3 regions of the Anaerotignum lactatifermentans genome follow, and region 3 is predicted to be linked to each of the others. Evidence: riboswitches for the same ligand, from Rfam matches in the RefSeq annotation. Region 3 holds a riboswitch; each other region holds the start of a gene.

Region 1 (7,053 bases), on a different contig from region 3:
GGATTGGAGCGGAAAGTGGCAGAAGGTGTCACTGTTACCGTGACAGAACAGGTTTCTGACGGTGCTGTGAAAAAAGAAAAGCCCAAGGCAAAGCGGAAACCACCTGCGCTGCCGGAGGATAAGGAAAATCTCCAGAAAGAATGGCCTTTGCTCCGCAATGAAATCGGCGACCCCATTCTGAAAAGCAAGCTTTCCCGTGTGGAAATTGGCTTCAAAGAGGATGATAATGTGTATCTGGTCTGCGAATATGGCGCATTGGCGGATATGGTACAGAAATATCTGCCCCAGATTACTGAGGAACTGGAAAAAGCGACAGGCAAGACTTTCCAGCTGCAAACATTGGAAAAAGCCGCTTACGACCAGTGGCGGGAAGCCAATTACGGCGCGGAGGAGGAAGCGGCTTCTGATGAAAACGACCCCGAATGGGCAAGCATCATGAGCGGATATTTCCCCGAAGCGGATATGGAACCCTAAAAACACTTGCAGTTCCGGCACTTTTTATATAAAATAGAAACGATATGGTAAAAATCAAAACTTTTAGGAGGTTATGAAATATGGCAAGAGGCGGATTCCCCGGCATGGGCGGCATGAATATGAACAACCTGGTGAAACAGGCGCAGAAAATGCAGAAACAGATGGCTGCCATGCAGGAAGAACTCAACGAAAAAACACTGGAAATGACCAGCGGCGGCGGTGCTGTGAAAGTTGTCATCTCCGGCAAAAAAGAAATCAAAGAACTGAAAATCAACCCTGATGTAGTAGATCCCGATGATGTGGAAATGCTGGAAGACCTGATCCTGTCCGCAGTGAACGAAGCCATCCGTCAGGCAGACGAAATGTACAACAATGCCATGGGCAAACTGACAGGCGGCATGGGCATGGGCGGCATGTTCTAAGAAAAAGAGGGATACCATGAATTACTACGGAAATCCCATTACCAGACTCATTGAGCAGCTGGCAGGTCTGCCGGGCATCGGCGGCAAGTCAGCCCAGCGTCTGGCTTTTCATATCATCCATATGCCTGAGGAAAAAGTGGCAGCCCTTGCGGGTGCCATTCTGGAGGCGAAACAGCAGGTACATTACTGTTCTGTCTGCTGTAATCTCACAGACGAGGACCCTTGTCCCGTCTGTGCCAATCCCAACCGGGATCACGGCACCATCATGGTGGTGGAAGACCCCAGAGATATGGCAGCTTATGAGCGCACCAGAGAATTCCACGGGGTATATCATGTACTCCACGGCGCCATTTCTCCCATGACAGGCGTAGGACCCAATGACATCCGCATTGCGGAACTGGTGAAGCGCATGGACGAGAATGTGAAAGAAGTTATTTTGGCAACCAACCCCAATGTGGAAGGGGAAGCAACGGCCATGTATATCAGCCGTCTGCTGAAACCCATGGGGGTCAAGGTGACACGTATTGCCAACGGCGTGCCTGTGGGCGGCGATTTGGAATATGTGGACGAAGTGACCCTTTCCCGGGCGCTGGAAGGCAGAAGGGAATTATAAGAAAGCAAAAAAGCTGAAATCCTTTGTATCATAGGGATTTCAGCTTTTTATTTTGACTGGAATTTGCATTATAGAGTTTCCGGTTTTTCCTCGTCTGCCTGCTGTTTTTGCCACTGGGTATAGGCGTTGCCGAAGGCTTCCAGACTATCCAGTACGGGATAAAAAGCCTCGCCAATTTGGCTGACGCTGTATTCCACTTTTGGCGGCACACCGGGGTATTCTGTGCGGACAATAAGACCGCTGGCTTCCAGCAATTTCAGCTGTTTGGATAATGTGGCGTGGGTCATTTTGGGCATTTGCTTCTGTAATTGCCCGAACCGCAGGGTTCGTCCGTGGAGCAGGTGCAGGATGAGGATGCTCCATTTGCCTGCCAGCAGTTTCTGGGCAGTGACAAAGGGACAGGGGATTTGTTTTTCTGGTTCCATGAGGATGCCTCCTTAGTATCTTTTCCTATACTAGGTATAGAAAAAAATCGTACTTGTATTTTCTATCATAACAGAAGATAATAAAATAGTAAACGTAGAAAAAGAAGAAAGGCGGTAGAAGTATGAAAAATCCTGTAGAATATTTGAGAGAATGTAAAGTTTTTTATCTGGCAACATGTGAGCGCAACCAGCCCCGTGTACGTCCCTTCGGCGCTGTGGCTCTGTACCAGAATCACGTATATTTTATGACTGCAAATACCAAAAAAGTATATCGCCAGCTGAAAGAAAACCCTCTGGCAGAAGTATGCGCTATGCATCCCGACGGCACATGGATTCGCATCAACGGCAATGTGATTTGGGATAACAGCCGGGAAGCAAAAGTGGCTATGCTGGAACAGAATCCCGACCTGCGCAGCATGTACAGTGAAGACGACGGCAAAATGGAAGTCTTTTATCTGGAAGGCGGCAGTGTAACAATCGATTCCTTCACAGCTCCTCAGGAATCCATGGCACTGTAATAGATTTCTCATCAACGATAAAAACCGGAAGCTCTTAGGGGCATCTTCATAAGAAAACAAAGAAAGCCAAAATCCTTATCATAACAAAGGATTTTGGCTTTCTTATTTTATTAAGATTTTATTTGTTATGTTTTCTTATGAAGACAGCCGTCGCAATTCCCCTTAAGAAATCAAGGAAAAGGAAAATCAATGTTTTCTTAAGGGGAAGTTGCTTTAGGGGCTTCCGGTTTTTTGATACGATCAATTATTTTGTTTCTTTTTCCCGAAACGAGGGAAGATTTCAAAGGCTTTGTAAGGCAATACCAGAATGATCAGGGAACCGATGGCAATGGCGCCGGAGAGTTTGAACCCTGTCAGAGCATTGGAATAAGTGGAAAGGATATTGCCTTTGATGGCAGCCTGCATGGTGTTGTAAACGGCGGCACCAGGCACCAGTGACAGTACGCCGGGAATCTGGTACAGGATGGAAGGTTCCTGTCTATGGTAGGAAAGGAACCGCGCTGTGGCAGTGATTGCCATGGTAGCAATGAGGGTAGCCGTTGTGGCGCTTTCCGTATAGGAAAAGACAAGCATATATACAAACCAGGACAAAAAGCCATTGATGCCGCTGTAAAGCAGTTCCCTTCTGGGGGCGTTGCAGATGATGGAATAGCCCCAACTGCCTACAAAGGAAAAGGCTGCCTGAAATACAATCATTTTCAATGTGATGTCTGTCATAATAACCTCCTGCACATCTTAAAAATTGGGGAAGATACTCAAAGCCATAGCGACGCCGGCGGCGATGGCACAGGCAATGAGGAAGGCTTCCATCAGTTTGGCATTGCCGCTGATGAAGTTGCCCTCCAAAAGGTCACGGATACCTTTTGTCAGGGTAATGCCCGGCAGTATGGGCATGATGCTGCCGACGATCATCATATCGATCTGGGTGAAAGGCAGAATCAAATGGAACAGGCAGGCCAGTAACCCTGTCAGCAGACCGCCGGTGAAGGAACTGAAAAAGTAAGATGTTTTTCGTTTGCTCATGATATATGTCATAATGCCCAGAAGGGTGCCGATGATAAAGGCGGCGACGCCGTCCCAGAAGGTGCCGTTGTATACCATGGTCAGACCGCCGGACGTGAGGGCATAGCCCAAAATCCGCTGCCATGGCGCAAAAGACGGGGCGTAGTGGATTTCCAGCACTTTTTGTGTGGCTTCTTCCAAGGTGATTTTCCCAGCGACAAAAGAGCGGCTCATGTTGTTGACGGCACAGATTTTCTCAAAATTAACGGAGCGGTCACTCACCCCTCTTGCCATGGAAAGGGGCCCCTTTTCTTCACGGGGCAGGCTCACAATGAGCATGGTAGACAGCGCCAGGGCTTCTACGTGTTTTCGTCCGCTGACGGAAAGAATACGCAGCATGGTATCCTGTACGCGGTATGTTTCCGCGCCAGATGTCAGCATGATCTCACCGGCGTCCAGTGCCAGATTCAGCAGCTTGGTATCGTCGTCCATTACCTTTTACCTCCAAACATTGTAAATTTCGTTGTTGTCATACTAAGTGTATTCTTTTTTTGCAAAATGTAAAGGGAATTTTCTGTAAAATTATTTCGCCTGCGAACTATTTTTTTTGTGCGAAAGTGTGAAAAAAGGGATGGTGTATACAAAAAAGTCATTTACATTGCTTTTCTTTTGTACTATAATAAAGAAAATGAATACAAAGCTGGGGGTGCCGACGCTGAGCGGCTGAGAGGAATGCAGATTCCAACCCTTTGAACTTGATGTGGTTAGTACCATCGGAGGGAAGCAATACAAGATGATATGGAAATTATAAGATTCTTTCCTTCTAAGAGGGAAAGAATTTTTTTTGTGGAAAAAAGGAGGAACATGGACATGAAATTGACAGAACGTCTTTATAAAAGTGTGGAAGATATCTGGATGGGTTATTTAGACCAGCCTTTCGTAAAAGAACTGGCAGAAGGCACACTGGATGTGGAAAAATTCCGTTTTTACATGATTCAGGATTACCGTTATCTGCTGCAATATGCCAAAGTGTTCGCTTTCGGCGTTATCAAGACAGAAGACCCGGAACTGATGCGCCGCTTTGCCGGTATGGTGCATGACGTACTGGACGGGGAAATGAACGTACATAAGACTTACATGGCAAGACTGGGTATCACCGAAGAAGAAGTGGCAAAGACCCCTTCCGCTCTGACAAACCAGTCCTATACCTCCTATATGCTGGATGTGGCAAACAAAGGCGGCCCGCTGGAAATCCTCATGGCAGTGCTGGCTTGCGCATGGAGCTATCAGGTCATTGGGGAACACCATGTGAAGGTGCCCGGCGCTGTGGAACATCCTCTTTACGGCGAATGGGTACAGGGCTACAGCAGCAAGGAATATGCGGACAGCACCAAAGAAATCATTGACTGCGTAGACGCTCTGGGCGAAAACATCACTCCCGAACAGGAAGCATATCTGACTGATATTTTCGTAAAATGCAGCCGCTATGAAAAACTGTTCTGGGATATGGCTTATGCCATGGAGATGTAAAGAAGGAGAGCGAAAGAAGTTATGCTGCAATTTGAAAATGTATCCTTCCGTTATGCCGAAGACGACTTCGACATGATGCGGAATTTGAATTTTCAGGTGGAGGACAGGGAATTTGTGTCCATCATCGGCGCCAGCGGCTGCGGCAAAAGCACCATTTTCCGCCTTATCAACGGTCTGGAAAAGTTACAGCAGGGTCGGATACTGGTGGATGGCCGCCCGGTGCAGGAACTGAAAAACTACAGTGCTTTTATGCCTCAGAAAGACCTGCTTTTCCCTTGGCGCACCATTGAAAAGAATATCTGCCTGCCTATGGAACTGGCGAAAGTTCCCAAGGCGGAACAGGAAAAATGCTGCAAAGAAGTGCTGGAACAGGTGGGACTGTCTGAATACGCCAAAAAGTATCCCAAAGACCTGTCCGGCGGTATGAAGCAGAGGGTAGCCTTTGCCCGTACATTGCTGTCCGGCGCGGATATGCTGCTGTTGGACGAGCCTTTCAGCGCATTGGACTATCTGACCCGTGTGGATATGCAGGAATGGCTGCTGCATCAGTGGGAGCATTACCATAAGACCATATTGTTCATCACCCACGACGTAGAGGAAGCTATTTTCCTTTCCAAAACCATTTTTATCATTCAGGACAGACCTTTCTCCCAGATGGAACGGGTGGAAGTGCCCCTGTCTTATCCACGCAATCGTGAGGATTTGAAACGTCCTGATATTGTGGAACTGAAAGAAACCCTCATTGAAAAACTCAGAAGGAGCGTGATGAATCCATGAAAAAACATCTGCCTTCTGTGATTCTGGCTGTGGTTCTGCTGCTGCTGTGGCAGGGCATCGCTATGATTATTGACGCGGCTTATATCCTGCCGTCACCCACACAGATTTGTGTGCGGCTGTGGGAGCTTCGGGAACCCCTGTTTTTGGTGCATCTGCCTGCAACCATGAAGGTCACAGCCATTGGGCTTTTGATTTCCATTGTGCTGGGGATTTTGCTGGCAGTTGCCATGGATGCCAATGAAAAAGTGGAACGGGCACTGTATCCCGTTATCGTGGCATCCCAGACCATCCCTACCACAGCCATCGCGCCTTTGTTCATCCTCTGGTTTGGCTATTCCATCTGGAGCAAGGTGCTGGTAACCATTTTGATCACCTTTTTCCCCATTGCCATTACGGTCTTTGACGGCTTCAAAGCCACCAAACGGGAAATGGAAGAATTATTGCAGACTTACGGCGCCACAAAAGCCGATATTTTCTGGAAGCTGAAACTGCCTACGGCTCTGCCCAACTTTTTCTCTGCCATCAAAATGGCCATCCCCCTCAGCGTCATCGGGGCTGCCATTGCCGAATGGCTGGGGGCACAGGAAGGTCTGGGCTACTTCAGCAAACGTATGATGACACAGTTGGACGGCGCAGGCGTTTTCGCGCCTGTGGTGCTGTTGTCCATAACGGCTATGCTTGCCGTTGGGATCATTACCGTCTTGGAATATCGTTTTATCAAATGGAGAAAGGAGATCTAAGTGATGAAAAAGAAATTGTTTGCAGTGCTCATGGCAGCAGCCATGGTATTTGGCATGACAGCCTGCGGAAGTGGAGAATCCGCAGACACCACAGCCGAAACCACTGGCGACGAAGCCCAGCTGGAGGATTTTTCCATTGTGCTGGACTGGTACCCCAATGCGGTACACGCCTTCCTGTATGATGCCATTGAAAAAGGCTACTTTGCAGAAGAAGGTCTGAATCTGGTGATCCAGTTCCCTGCCAACACCAATGACGGCATTTCCCTGCCTGCTGCTGGCAAAGCGGATGCCGGCGTGTACTACATGCAGGATGCCATCATGACTTCCTGTGAGGAAAATGTGCCCATCGTTTCCATCGGTGCGGTGACACAGAAATCCATGAACGTTGTCATTTCCCTGAAAGACAGCGGCATCACAGAAGCAAAAGATCTGGCTGGTAAGAAGATCGGCTATGCAGGTACTGTCCTGTCTGAAGCACAGATTCAGGCAATGCTGCAGAATGCAGGTCTGACTGCTGACGACTGCGAATGCATCGACGTTGGTTTCGACCTG
Region 2 (7,053 bases), on a different contig from region 3:
TGTCGTAATCATAAGCTTCTATGGCTGCAACAACCTGATCCATTACATCGGATTCCAGCACTTCCATGCCGGGCAGATAAGTCATATGGTCGATGCGGTTTTTCTTCTGGTCTTCCAGAATTTCTTCACTTAAAATACTTTCGTTCAAATGTTCCTGACTCATGTTCTCTCACCTCTCAATCCTGCAAAAAGCCTGTCAGTGGAGAAGATGCACTAGCGCCTTTTTCCAGGGTTCTGCCAAGACCTGCCAGATAAGCGCTGCGTCCTGCTTCAATGGCTTTTTTGAATGCTTCTGCCATCAATTCCACATTTCCGGCGGTGGCGACAGCAGTGTTTGCCATGATGGCAGCAGCGCCCATTTCCATGGCTTCGCAAGCCTGAGAAGGTCTGCCGATCCCTGCGTCTACGATGATAGGCAGGCTCATTTCGTCAATGAGGATCTGAATAAATTCTTTGGTGCACAGACCTTTGTTGGAACCAATGGGGGCACCCAAAGGCATGATGCAGGCAGCACCGGCATTTTCCAGATCTCTTGCCACATTCAGATCGGGATACATGTAAGGCATTACGATAAAGCCGTCTTTTGCCAGCATTTCTGTGGCACGGATGGTTTCCTGGTTATCAGGCAGCAGATATTTGGAGTCACGCATGATTTCTACTTTGACAAAGTTCCCGCAGCCCAGTTCTCTGGAAAGTTTGGCAATGCGCACAGCTTCTTCCGCGTTTCTTGCGCCGGAAGTGTTGGGCAGCAGGGTAACGGTATCGGGAATATAGTCCAGAATGTTGGCCAGACCGCCTTCGTTGGCACGGCGTACAGCCAGTGTGATGATCTGTGCTTCTGCTTTTTCCACACAAGCCTTTACCAGATCCAGAGAAAACTTCCCGGAACCAAGGATGAAACGAGATGTAAATTCGTGTCCGCCTAAAATGAGTTTGTCATTGTTCTGCATGATAAAATTCCTTCTTTCTTCCAAAATCAGATATTATACGGTTTCTTCGCCCAGAAGCAGACGGGCGATCATATTGGATTCATGGGCAGCGCAGAGTGCGGCTCTGGGCGCCATGAGGCATTGTCCATGGGCAATATCGGTGGTTTCGTCGCCGCAGAGATAAAAATTGCTGCCAATCTTTCGGGTATGGATGGTGTTGCTGCTGCCGAAGCCTGCCATGCCGGAAGCACAGACCAGTTTTTTCTGGGGAAACCATTCCAGTATGCCGTTGACAAACATGGCTTTTGTTTCTGCGTTGTCAAAAGCTTCGCAGATGATGTCCGCATCGGCAAAAAGGGTTTTCAGATTTTCACTGGTTACCTTTACGCAGTCTGTGGTGATGTCCAGATAAGGATTGATCTGGAGCAGCTGTTCTTTCAGAGCATCTGTTTTATACATGCCCACATGGCGCAGCAGATATTGCTGGCGATTCAGATTGGTCAGGTCTACACGGTCAAAATCAATGAGGTGTAGATGTCCCACACCAAGGCGTGCCAGTGCGAAGGCAACATTGGAACCAAGTCCGCCTAGTCCTGCAATGGCAACATGCCCGGCATCCAGCTTTTCCTGATAGGCTGCTGTGTGGCGTTCCACCAATGCTTCATAGATTTCTTTTTTCGTAAATGGGTGCATGATCAGCCGCCTCCTACAAAACTGACAATTTCGATTTTATCGCCGTCATTGAGATATGTGGTGTCGTATTCGCTTTTAGGCAGGATTTCTCCGTTTTTTTCCACTGCGATATAAGTGCGGCGGTAGTTGTTTTCGTCAAGATACGCACCCAGAGTCATAGGTGCGGACAGGGTCAATGTTTTCCCGTTAATGGTGATCATTCAGAAGCCTCCTTTCCAGCAGCGACAAGAAAAAAGAGCTCACAAAGAAATACACCCGTGGTGGTGCACCCCTTCATGAACTCTTGTTCACTCTCAACGCTGCCAATATTCTGTTTCCGTAAAAAGTTCTGGCTTTGGTCTGTCTGTACGCAATAAAAATAGGGAGATGCAACGCATCTCCCGAAAATTCATTCTGTCGATTCCTACGTTGGCATTATCCAAATCAGGTGTAAGGGTCGAAGCAAAACTTCCTCTCAGCCCAATCCATTGAGCTCCCCTGTTTTCTTTTTACGAGAACAGTATATACACGGATTCTGAAAATGTCAACAGGCAAAATGACAAAAAGTATAAAATTTTCGGAAATATGCACATAACTTTACATGTTACAATGAGTCCATAACCAAAGAGGAGGAATTTTTTATGTGGCACATGGAAGAAGAATTACAGACAGAAGGGGTCAGCGTCAGCCTGCTGAAGGAAATCCAGAAGTTCCGCGAAAGTCATGAAGTGGATGCTTCTGTGGCAGGTCGTGTACCGGTGCCCCGTTTTTTATATTATGGCAAGGAAATCTGGGAAGAAGCGGCAGCAGCGTTGTTATGTGGGGAAAATTTGCTGCTGTCCGGTCCGAAGGCAACTGGCAAAAACGTATTGGCGGAAAATCTGGCAGCAGCATTCGGCAGACCGTCTTGGGATATTTCTTTTTATGTGAATGTGGATGCCGCTTCCCTCATTGGAACAGACACATTCCGGGATAATCAGGTAGTATTCCGTGAAGGACCCATCAGCCGCTGTGCCCATATGGGTGGTTTCGGCGTGCTGGATGAAATCAATATGGCGAAAAACGAGTCTTTGGCAGTGCTCCATGCAACATTGGACTTCCGTCGCTCCATTGATGTGCCGGGGTATGACAGAATTCCTCTGCATGAAGCGACCCGCTTCATTGCTACCATGAACTATGGCTATGCCGGTACCAGAGAACTGAATGAAGCGCTGGCGTCCCGTTTTGTAGTCATCAATATGCCGGTTATTTCCGAGGAAAACCTGCGGAAGCTGTTGAAACGGGAATTCCCTACACTGAAAGATAAATGGGCAGAACAGTTTGCCGCGTTGTTTCGAGAATTGGAAACAAAATGCGATAACGCAGAAATTTCCACAAAGGCTCTTGATCTGCGTGGGCTTATGGCATCCATTCATTTGATGGAAAAAGGTCTGAAAGCGGTTCGTGCACTGGAAATGGGTATCATCAACAAAGCATTCGATCCCTTTGAACGGCAGTTGGTGGCAGATGCCATTGCCGCAAGAATTCCGCAGGATCTGGACTATGGAAAGCTGTTTGGTGATCGCTGATGAAAAACAGAGAGATTGCGGAGCGTCGTGCCGTCAATCAGATTTGGAACGCCGCACAGGATTATTCCCTGCAGCCGGTGTATGTTGCCTTTGATGAGGACGGCGACGCGGATTTTTATTTCAATACGGTCATTGGTGCCGTATATCATTATTTTCAGTTTGAAATATTGGATAAAATGTTTACCTATCTCCAACGTAAACAGGATGGGGAACTGTATGTGGAACTGCTGTGGCTGGGGCTGGAAAACTGTGTGTTCGGCAAAGCCAAAGATGAACGTCCTGCTATGGCAGAACTGCGGCGGGCTTATGCGGAAAAATTTCTGGCAAGACCCAAAGATCATGTGGTGGAATCTTTGCTGTGGGATTTGAAGCGTGCTCATTGCCAGCGTATATTGGGTCAGGCAGATGATCTGGACGAAGAAAAACGAAAAATACTGGATGCTTTGGAATTTCCCGCGGACTGTAACACAGAACAGGTGACAGACCGTATGGACCGTCTGCTGAATCAGTATTTTTTCAAAGGGCATTTCAAAGAGTTTGAAGAACTGGGCGGTCATATCAGTGATTCTCCGTTTTTCTGGCCAAAAGGCTGGGGAAGACGGGCAGGCAGTGCTTTGCGGCGTATTGACTGGGAAGGCAAAACCACAGAGGAGAAGGATTCCCTCATGGGCAAAGCGAGAAAGCTGTATCAACGTCTGACATTTTCCAGACCTAGTGCCAAGGTGGTGCGTGCTTATGTGGAAAGCTGTTTTGGAAAATCCATGTTTTCCACAGCGGAAATGGAAGAAATCGAAAAGAAACTCTGTACAGAAGCCCATCGGGAATGTCTGCTGCATTTTACCCGTGGTGAATTTACAGAAACAGGAGAACTGACCAGAGAAGCGGCAGAACAGCGGGAATTTGCTGAGAAACAGCGAGAAGCCAATGAAGCTTATTTTCAGGCAAACGAAAGCCAGACCATGCTGGCAGTCAATAAACTGACAGAACGCATACGCAATGCCATATTATTGCAGCTGGAACCCACGGTGTACCGCACTCGTGCCGGAAATCTGCTGGCAGGGAAGGTATGGCGGAATGTATATCTTCATGATGAGCGGATATTTGAGAAAACATCGGACAGCCAGCTGGATACTCTGACGGTAGATATTTTATTGGATGGTTCTGCTTCCCAGCGAGAACAGCAGGCGAAAGTGGCAACACAGGGCTTTATCATTGCGGAAAGCCTCACACGGTGTAATATCCCTGTGCGGGTAAGCGCTTTCAGCAGTGTCAGTGGCTGTACGGTCATGCAGGTTCTGAGGGATTACCATGACACTTCCAGAAATAAAGATATTCTTCATTTTCTGGCGGCTGGCTGGAACCGGGATGGTTTGGCATTGCGGGCGGCAGACTACCTCATGGAACAGGAGAGAAGCGAACACAAAATGCTCATCATCCTTTCTGATGCCCATCCAAATGACGATCAGCCCATGCCGTCAAAAGAAGGACTCCATCTGCCCAAAGATTACGGCGGAGAAGCCGGTGTGCAGGATGTGGCAGAGGAAGTGAGCCGCCTCAGAAGAAAAGGCGTTTGGGTCATTTCTGTCTTTACGGGAAATGATCGGGACTTGCCGGCAGCCCATAAGATTTATGGCAGAGAATTGGCAAGAATCCGCTCTGTCAGCTGGTTTGCCGATACGGTAGGGCGGCTGATACAGGAGAGAATCAGAGAAATGTAAAAGTATAAAAGACTGGACAATATGGTTCAGTCTTTTTGTATTTCCGTATATTTTGTGGGCATGATAAAATCATTGTATTACAGGGGCGGTTATGGTAGAATCAATGTGCAGTATATGATTTTTCATAACATATCGAACCCATGGGTTCCTGACACCAAAAAGAAATTTGCGGCGGAAGGTACAGTATGGAAATACAGGGCAGCTATGCCCTTTTTCCCGTACCTTTCGTGGTACGGTTTTTCTTTTATCAAACCAATAGGAGGTATGGAAATATGGAAACAAAAAATGAAGAAAGCAGAATTGCGGTCATTGGCATCGTTGTGGAACAGGAAGCGTCTGTAGATGTGCTCAACGAAACACTCCACGAATACCGGGAATACATCATCGGCAGAATGGGCATTCCCTATCGTGAGAAAAAAGTGAACATTATCAGTATTGCCATTGATGCTCCTCAGGATGTGATTTCCGCTTTGTCCGGCAAAATCGGCAACCTGCCCGGCATCCAGTCCAAGACTGTATATTCTGGCGTGAAGGCATGAGTTTTGCGGCAAATTTAGCCGAAAAACTGGTCACGGAACACGATCTTTCGGAAGAAGAACTGCTCTATCTTCTGGAACATCGGCAGGAAGTGGCGTCTTTTGTGCAGGAAGAAGCCCAAAAACTTTGTCAGGAGGTTTTTGGCAAAGAAATCTATATCCGCGGATTGCTGGAAATTTCCAACATCTGCAAAAATGATTGCTATTATTGCGGTATCCGCAAAAGCAACCGAAAGGCGGAGAGATACCGCCTGACGGAAGAAGAAATTCTGGAGGCGTGCCAGGCTGGTTATGCCTTGGGATTTCGCACATTTGTGCTCCAAGGCGGCGAGGATATGTGGTATGACGATGAACGTCTGTGCCATTTGGTATCTGCCATCCGAAAAAATCATCCCGACTGCGCCATCACCCTTTCCGTAGGGGAACGCAGTCGGGAAAGCTATGAAAAGCTTTTTGCCGCTGGTACCAATCGGTATCTGCTGCGCCATGAAACAGCAACAGCATCCCATTATGCTATGCTCCATCCATCTGATATGGATTTTGCAAACCGTATGCGGTGCTTGCGGGATTTGAAGGAAATTGGCTATCAGGTGGGATGTGGCTTTATGGTGGGCTCGCCCCATCAGACATTGGAGTATCTGGTGAAAGACCTTCGGTTTTTGAAGGAATTTCAACCCCATATGGTAGGCATTGGTCCTTTTCTTTCTCAGAAAGATACGCCTTTTGCCCAATATGAAAACGGTTCGGGAGAGCTGACGTTGTTTTTGCTTGCTGTCATACGTCTGCTTTTGCCGAAGGTGCTGCTGCCCTCTACAACGGCATTGCGGACGCTTTTGCCGCCGGGAAAGGAATGGGGCATTGTCTGTGGTGCAAATGTCATTATGCCAAACCTTTCCCCCATGGAAGCCAGGAAAAAGTATACCCTTTATGACAACAAGCGTATCATGGGGACGGAAGCGGCAGAGCAGATTGAATGGCTGAAAAAAGAACTGGCGGATATGGGCTATACTGTTGCCATCGCCAGAGGTGACAGCCCTATGTTAAAAAAACAAAATCACTGACAGGAAAGAGAAATCTGACCTAGAAGAAAGGAAGAAAAGAATATGTATGATCCCAAATCAATGAAAGCGGAGGAATTTATCTCCCACGAAGAAATTCTGGACACTTTGGCTTATGCCCAGGAAAACAAGAACAATGAAAAACTCATCGACACAATTTTGGAAAAGGCAAAACTGCGCAAAGGTCTTACCCACAGAGAAGCTTCTGTACTGCTGGCATGTGAAATGCCCGATAAAATCCAGCAGATTTACACTTTGGCAGAACAGTTGAAAAAAGATTTTTATGGCAATCGTATTGTCATGTTTGCGCCTTTGTATTTGTCTAATTACTGTATCAATGGCTGTGTGTACTGCCCTTATCATGCCAAAAACAAACATATTGCCCGGAAAAAACTGACACAAGAAGAAATTGTCAAAGAAGTCATGGCTTTGCAGGATATGGGGCATAAACGTTTGGCGCTGGAAGCAGGGGAAGACCCAGTTAACAACCCCATTGAATACATTCTGGAATGTATCAAGACTATTTATTCCATTCAGCATAAAAATGGTGCTATCCGTCGTGTGAATGTGAA
Region 3 (7,053 bases):
AGTTTTTCTTCAGAAGGCATGGCTGCGGGCATCGGGATAGTAGCGTTTATGGTGCTTTCGCAGATTCTCATGGCGGTAGGCAGTTTATATGCCCTGTGCTTTGCCCTCATGGCAGGGCGTTTGCCTCGTTTTCAGAAACATCCCTATTTGTGGGGGACAGCGGTTGCGCTGGTAATTTTCTTCATCATCGAGCCTCTGTTTAATGTGCTGGCAATGGTGGTATTCGGTGTTCCCATCAGCTTTTTCCTCATGGCAATGCCGTTCCTTTTGACAAAAGGCATTGCGGTGTTTGGTTTCATTGCATTGATTCCCATTGCCATGGTATTGCGGATACTCATTTATGGAGCACTGATGGTGTATCTGGCAGAAAAGAAATTGGATTATTTAGGTTAAGGAAGGTGATTCCGTGCAGTTTGATAACGGTTTACCCATTTATTTGCAGATTGTGAAGGAAATGACCCTGCGTGCCTTATCCGGTGCCATAAAGCCCGGGGAGAAGATTCCTCCTGTCAGGGAACTGGCGGCGGAATTCGGCGTCAACCCCAACACCATGCAGCGGGCGATGGCGGAAATGGAGCGGGAAGGTCTGGTCTATACAGAACGCACCAGCGGTCGTTTTCTGACGAAGGAGGAAGGGGTTTTGGTGGAAAAAAGAAAGTCTTTCGCAAAGGAAGAAACAGAGAAATATCTTGCATATATGAAAAAAATCGGCTTCACCACGGAGGAAGTGGCGTCCTATGTGAAAGTCGTGGGCGAGAAGGGAGAGGAACAGGCATGAGTTTGGTAGAAATCAAAAATCTGGAGCATCGTTACGGCAATCATACGGTTTTGGCAGGGCTGAACCTGACATTGGAAGAAGGAGAAATCATTGGGCTTTTGGGACCCAACGGCGTAGGGAAAACCACCCTCATGAAAATCCTCTGCGGTCTGATTCAGAACTATGACGGCAGTGTATTGGTGGATGGTCAGCCCATCGGCGTACACAGCAAGTCTATCATTTCCTATTTGCCGGAGCGGACATACTTCCGCAAAAGCGAGAATGTGAAAAGTGCCATCGGCATGTTCCGTGATTTCTATAAGGATTTCGACGAAAAGAAAGCCATGGAAATGGCCATGGATTTGAAACTGGATTCCAAGCAGAAAATCGGCACCATGTCCAAAGGGATGCAGGAAAAATTGCAGCTGGTATTCGTCATGAGCCGAAAAGCAAAGCTCTTTGTGCTGGATGAACCCATGGGCGGTGTAGACCCTACCACAAGGGATTATATCCTCACCACCATTTTGAACCAGTATACGGAAAATAGCTCCATTTTGCTTTCCACCCATTTGGTACACGATGTGGAGCAGATTTTTGACCGGGCTGTTTTTCTGAAACAGGGACGGGTGTTTTTGAATGAACAGGTGGATGTGATCCGGGCGGAAACGGGCATGTCCGTTGACCAGTATTTCAGGGAGGTGTATCGCTGATGTTTGGAAAAGTCATGAAACAGGAATTGCGGGCAAACAGCCTGCTTTACGGTGTGGCAAGCGCCATTGCGCTGCTCTTTGCCTTTGCCACGGTCATGAACCGTACCAGAGGCACGGATGTTTCCTATCTGGTAAAGGCACCCCTGCTGATTACTGGCTGTACCGTTGCCATTGTGGTGCTGGTGATGCTGTTTTTGATCCATACAGCCCTGCGGTATCAGAAAAGTATGTATGGCAATGAAGGGTATCTCACATTCAGCCTGCCTGTTTCCTCTGTGGAACTGGTGACAGGAAAATACGCAGCGGCTGCTCTTTGGGGCATCATCGTCTGTGTGCTTTGCGCGCTGCTGTGTTTTTCCATACTCTACGGAGCTGTTGCACCCTCTGGTACAGAACTGTTCTGGGCGGAAGTGGGAAAAGTCTGGGCAATGGATGGTATCCGCAGTTCTATGATTCTTATTTCTGTTTCCCTGATACTGAGTATGCTGGAAACGGTAGCCATCCTCTATCTTGCCATTACATTGGCGCATCTGCCTTTCATCCGCAAAGGCAACGGCATTTTTGCCTTGATTTTCTTCTTTGGCATTAGTTTTGCAGAAGGAAAGGTCATGGAACTTATCCCCTCTCTGTCCACAGAATATATTGAACAGACCATGACAGCCATATTGGACAAGGCGGATTTGGACTTATTTTTCCAGGGCATTCGCAGCTTTTTGCTGCCGGCATCTATCTCCACCATTGTCATGTCCGTGGTCTATCTGGCTGTGACCATTCTTTTGGCAAGAAAATATACATCTATCCAGTAAAAAAAGGCGGCTGCAAAAACAGCCGCCTTTTCCTAAGGGGAAGAAGTAGAAAGAATGTGATTCTTTGGGGGAGAGATCACACTCTCCGCTATGAAGTATGTCCCTGAGAAAGGGTTTTATACCTGTTTTTGCAAAAATTTTTCTCTTTTATGTGCCTCAGGTCACAGAACAAGCCAATAATGATTATTATTTAAGAAATTTTATTGCAAAGAGTTTTTTTCTGTGATATACTGACATCAGAAATAAAAAAGAAATATTTGGATACAATAACAATAGATGTGTAAGGAGGAATTGATTATGTTAATGGTAAAATCTGATACATTCCAGAAAGAAGTTATGGAAAGCAACGTACCTGTATTGGTGGACTTTTTCGCTACATGGTGCGGTCCCTGCCAGATGATGGGTCCCGTACTGGAACAGCTCCAGGCAGAATACGGCGATAAAGCAAAAATCGTGAAAGTAGACATTGACCAGGCTATGGATCTGGCACAGAAATACCGTGTTATGAGTGTGCCTAACATGATTTTCTTCAAAGACGGTCAGGTGGCAGACAGCATCATCGGCGCAGTTCCCGCTTCCGTACTGAAAGAAAAAATGGATAAACTGGTGTAAAAAATGCCAATTGGAGGACATCTTCTCAGACAAGAGAGGACGTCCTCTTTTTTCTTTGGAAAAACCGACGGACTTGTGCGTTTTGACGTCTGTATGTATTGGTAAAAATACAAAAAATACAAATGTTATTTTGCAGACTACACAAAAAATATTGTATTTTTATAGAAACAAGCGTCATTCTTTCCATTGACTTGGGACTTTGAAAGTGGTATCTTTTACCCAACGATTCCAAATCGTCAAAGACAGAAAGAAGGAGATTTTTCATGAGCCGTGCGTTTTCCCATACAATGAAACAGGTCCTGCTCATTGGTGCTATTCTCATTGCGCTGCTGGTCATTTTGTGCCGCGTGAAGAAATAGTGCTGATTGTCATGGAAAAAAACACGATGCGTGGAAAAAGATTCGGTCTTTTTTCGGTGTAAACAGGTGGTTCCGGGCGGTCAGTCCGGGACCTTTTTATTTTTACAAAAGAAAAGGAAGTGTACAAAGGAAAAAAGAAAATCATATGCCATAAGAGATGAGCCACTCCCAAGGGAGTGGAAGAATACAAAAAGAAACTTTCGGAGAAATACAAAAGCACATTGGGGGAAATCATATGAAAACAAGAAGCGTGGGCATCGTGGGTGTCGGTCATGTAGGCGCCCATTGTGCATATAGTTTAGCAGTCCAAGGCATTGTGGACGAATTGGTATTGGTAGATGTGAAGGAACAGAAGGTCATCAGCGAGTGTCAGGACCTGCGGGACAGCGTATCCTATCTGCCCCATCGGGTAGAAGTCAGAGGCGGCACTTATGAAGACCTGAAGGACTGCGACATCGTTGTCATCAGTGTGGGCACCATCATGGGCGAAGACCATAGCCGTCTGGCAGAACTGAAACATTCTGTGGAACTGGTCAACAGCTTTGTGGGCCGCATTGTGAAAGCCGGTTTTGACGGCATATTCATCGTTATCACAAATCCCTGCGACATCATCGCAAGACAGGTACAGAAACTTTCCGGCTTCCCGGCATCTCGTGTATTTGCCACAGGCACCGGGCTGGACAGCGCCAGACTTAGAACCGTACTGGCAAGAGAAACCGGCATTGACCATAAATCTCTGGTGGCTTATACCATGGGGGAACATGGCGATTCCCAGATGGTACCATGGTCCCATGTGACGGTCAATGGCAAACCGCTGGACCAGCTGGCAAAAGAAAATCCTAAATATCAAGTGGATAAAGAAGCTGTGCTCCATGAAACCATTGAAGGGGGCTGGGTCACCTTCGCTGGTAAAGGCGCCACAGAGTTTGGCATCTGCTCCACATTGGCACGACTGGTTTTCTGCGTATTCCACGACGAAAAAGCGGTTATGCCCGTCAGCACACAGCTGAATGGTCAGTATGGTCAGCATGACCTGTATATCAGCACTCCCTGCGTCATCGGCAAAGACGGCGTGGAAGAAGTGCTGGAATTAACATTAACACCGGAAGAAATGGCAGCATTTCAGCATTCCTGCGATGTAATTCGTACCAATATCGGTTACATCGAAGAAGCGTAATTGCCATTTTCTCAATACAACCTCCATTACAAAAGATAAAGCAAAGCAAAGAAACACAAAAGAAAAAAATTCAAAAAAGTACCAAAGAACAGCATGGAATATCTGCCATGCGAAAATCCAATGAAGTGGGCACTTTGCTGTATCTCCATACAGCAATTCCTCTTTCCAAAAGGCGGCATAGCCGCCTTTTTTATGCCCGTGGGGGACGTTGACAAGGGACAAAAACCGTACTATAATGACACCAGAATGCAAAGGGAGCTTCTAAGGGAGGCTGAGAGGAAGGATACTTCGACCTTTACACCTGATTTGGATAATGCCAACGGAGGGAATGCAGGGTGTCACAAATCACCAAAGAGCGTCAGAAACGAAGGATTTCCAAAAAGGAAATCCTTTTTTTGTTTGCGCTCCTTTCGTTGGGAAGAAGAAAAAAGGAGGCATCAACAAATGGGTGGCAATAAGGATAATCATGTGTTGAAAATGGTACTAACGGCAATATTCGCAGGCATGGGCTTTGCCCTGTCCTCTGTGGTATGGTTCCCCAATATGGCGCCGTTCCAGCACTTCATCAATGTATTGGCAGCGGTGTTCGTAGGACCTTACTGGGGATTTTTGGCAGCCCTCATCACCGGTATCCTGCGTATGATGACAGGGCGTACAGCACTGGCAGTCATTGGGGCAGTCATCGGCGCGTTCCTGTCCGGTTTCCTGTATCGGAAATCCGGTCATAAGCTGTATATGGCAGTCATTGGGGAAATCTTCGGCACCGGCATTTTGAGCGCATTTGCGGCATATCCGGTGATGAAATACATCTATGGCATGGACTTGCAGACCCCTTGGGTCTATGTGCCGGCATTCGTGCCTTCTTCCGCTATGGGTGCTTTTCTGGCCGTACTGGTCATCACCCTTTTGAAACGTTCCGGCATGTTCGCAAGAATGATGGAAAAACTCAACCGTAAATAAAGGAGGTTCGTTTTCATGAAAACAGATATTCTGGCGTCTTTTCCCGCTATGATGGCAAATGTAAGGGAAAAAGAACCCATTGTGCAGGCAATCACCAACTTCGTCACAGTCAATGACTGCGCCAATATCATTTTGGCAGCAGGAGCTTCTCCCACCATGGCACACGAAGTGGAGGAAGTGGCAGAAGTGGCTTCTGTGGTACAGTGTCTTGTGATGAATATGGGCACCATGGAGGACGTGGAAGCCATGCTGGTGGCAGGGAAAGCCGCTAACGAAGCAGGGGTTCCCGTGGTGCTGGACCCCGTTGCCGTAGGCGCTACCAGACTGCGTCGGGAAGGCGGCAAAAAGCTGCTGGAAAACGTGAAATTCTCCGTGATCCGCGGCAATACCTCCGAAATCAAACATCTGGCAGTGGGCACAGGTTCCACCCGTGGCGTTGACGCGGCAGAAGAAGATAAAATCACCGAGGACAACTACAAAGCCTTTGGTTATATGGCAAGAGAACTGGCGCGGAAAACAGGGGCAGTCATTGCCATTTCCGGCGTCATCGATATCATCGCTTCTGCTGACCGTGTCTTTGCCCTGAGAAACGGCGATGCCATGATGAGCCGCATCACTGGCAGCGGCTGTATGCTCACAGCCCTTTTGGGTGCCTTCTGCGGCGGCAATCCCGATCATATTCTGGAAGCCACCGTATGCGCCGTATCCCTTATGGGTGTCAGCGGTGAAATTGCCAGAGAAAAAACGGACGCACAGGGCGCAGGAACCCTCACATTCCGCACCCATCTGGTAGACCAGATCAGTTTGACAGACGCAGAAACATTACAGAAACGGACAAGACTGGAGGAATTGGAATTGGCAGAAAAAGCAACGAAAGAATCCATGAAAGTATACGCCATCACAGACCGTGCATGGCTGAACGGCAGAACACTCCATGATGTGACAGAAGAAGTGCTGGCAGCAGGGGCAACTTTCCTGCAGATTCGTGAAAAAGAACTGGATGAAGCAACATTCCTGGAAGAAGCCAAAGATTTGGCACAGCTGGCAAAGAAATATCATGTACCTTTTGTGGTAAACGATAACATCGACATTGCACTGGCTTGCGGGGCAGATGGTGTCCATGTGGGACAGAGCGACATTGTAGATAAAGATGTGAGAGCTATGATTGGTCCCGATAAGATTCTGGGCATTTCCGCAAACACTGTGGAAACAGCCGTAAAAGCGCAGGAAAGCGGCGCAGACTACATCGGTGTCGGTGCAGTGTTCCATACTGATACCAAAAAAGATGCCCAGTCCCTGACAAATGAGGAACTGCTGGCAATCTGCAAAGCTGTTACTATCCCTGTGGTTGCCATCGGCGGTATCAATGAAAATAACATCATGCAGCTCAAAGGCAGCGGTATCGACGGCGTTTCCGTGATCTCCGCTATTTTCGCTAAGGAACATCCCGGCGAAGCAACAAAGGTGCTGCTGAAAAAAGTAGAAGAAATGCTGGGCGAATAAGCCTGTTTGAAAAAAGGAAGTGATTGTTGTGTGTCCATTGACGCAGAAACGCAACAAAGCAGTTCTCCATGCAAAACCGATGTAAGTGCGACAGTTGCATGGAGGAAATGTCGCAGAAAGTCGGTTTTGCTGCTTGATTTGAATATCAAGGGGGAATCCGACCATGAAA

What was found. Region 3 has a riboswitch for thiamine pyrophosphate ahead of thiW (energy coupling factor transporter S component ThiW). Riboswitches for the same ligand answer to the same signal wherever they lie in the genome.
Region 1: it holds a riboswitch for thiamine pyrophosphate, as region 3 does, so the genes downstream of both, tenA (thiaminase II) here and thiW (energy coupling factor transporter S component ThiW) in region 3, are expected to answer to the same signal.
Region 2: it holds a riboswitch for thiamine pyrophosphate, as region 3 does, so the genes downstream of both, thiS (sulfur carrier protein ThiS) here and thiW (energy coupling factor transporter S component ThiW) in region 3, are expected to answer to the same signal.

The regions. Positions count from the first base shown of each region.
Region 1 covers NZ_JADCKK010000014.1:51,598-58,650, reverse strand. The annotation lists gene dnaX (DNA polymerase III subunit gamma/tau) at 1-474, shown strand, start outside; gene INF29_RS05550 (YbaB/EbfC family nucleoid-associated protein) at 555-896, shown strand; gene recR (recombination mediator RecR) at 913-1,509, shown strand; gene INF29_RS05540 (winged helix-turn-helix transcriptional regulator) at 1,578-1,934, opposite strand; gene INF29_RS05535 (pyridoxamine 5'-phosphate oxidase family protein) at 2,057-2,452, shown strand; gene INF29_RS05530 (threonine/serine exporter family protein) at 2,693-3,169, opposite strand; gene INF29_RS05525 (threonine/serine exporter family protein) at 3,188-3,946, opposite strand; TPP riboswitch at 4,147-4,253, shown strand; gene tenA (thiaminase II) at 4,325-4,984, shown strand; gene INF29_RS05515 (ABC transporter ATP-binding protein) at 5,006-5,761, shown strand; gene INF29_RS05510 (ABC transporter permease) at 5,758-6,501, shown strand; gene INF29_RS05505 (ABC transporter substrate-binding protein) at 6,505-7,053, shown strand, end outside.
Region 2 covers NZ_JADCKK010000009.1:31,945-38,997, reverse strand. The annotation lists gene thiH (2-iminoacetate synthase ThiH) at 1-163, opposite strand, end outside; gene INF29_RS03890 (thiazole synthase) at 177-950, opposite strand; gene thiF (sulfur carrier protein ThiS adenylyltransferase ThiF) at 984-1,622, opposite strand; gene thiS (sulfur carrier protein ThiS) at 1,625-1,822, opposite strand; TPP riboswitch at 2,006-2,111, opposite strand; gene INF29_RS03875 (AAA family ATPase) at 2,252-3,169, shown strand; gene INF29_RS03870 (vWA domain-containing protein) at 3,169-4,887, shown strand; gene INF29_RS03865 (TM1266 family iron-only hydrogenase system putative regulator) at 5,160-5,426, shown strand; gene hydE ([FeFe] hydrogenase H-cluster radical SAM maturase HydE) at 5,423-6,484, shown strand; gene hydG ([FeFe] hydrogenase H-cluster radical SAM maturase HydG) at 6,527-7,053, shown strand, end outside.
Region 3 covers NZ_JADCKK010000060.1:7,830-14,882, reverse strand. The annotation lists gene INF29_RS11995 (hypothetical protein) at 1-393, shown strand, start outside; gene INF29_RS11990 (GntR family transcriptional regulator) at 407-778, shown strand; gene INF29_RS11985 (ABC transporter ATP-binding protein) at 775-1,467, shown strand; gene INF29_RS11980 (hypothetical protein) at 1,467-2,273, shown strand; gene trxA (thioredoxin) at 2,571-2,885, shown strand; gene INF29_RS11970 (L-lactate dehydrogenase) at 3,480-4,421, shown strand; TPP riboswitch at 4,663-4,767, shown strand; gene thiW (energy coupling factor transporter S component ThiW) at 4,866-5,381, shown strand; partial or broken gene thiM (hydroxyethylthiazole kinase) at 5,397-6,218, shown strand; gene thiE (thiamine phosphate synthase) at 6,264-6,884, shown strand; gene INF29_RS11955 (CD3324 family protein) at 7,048-7,053, shown strand, end outside.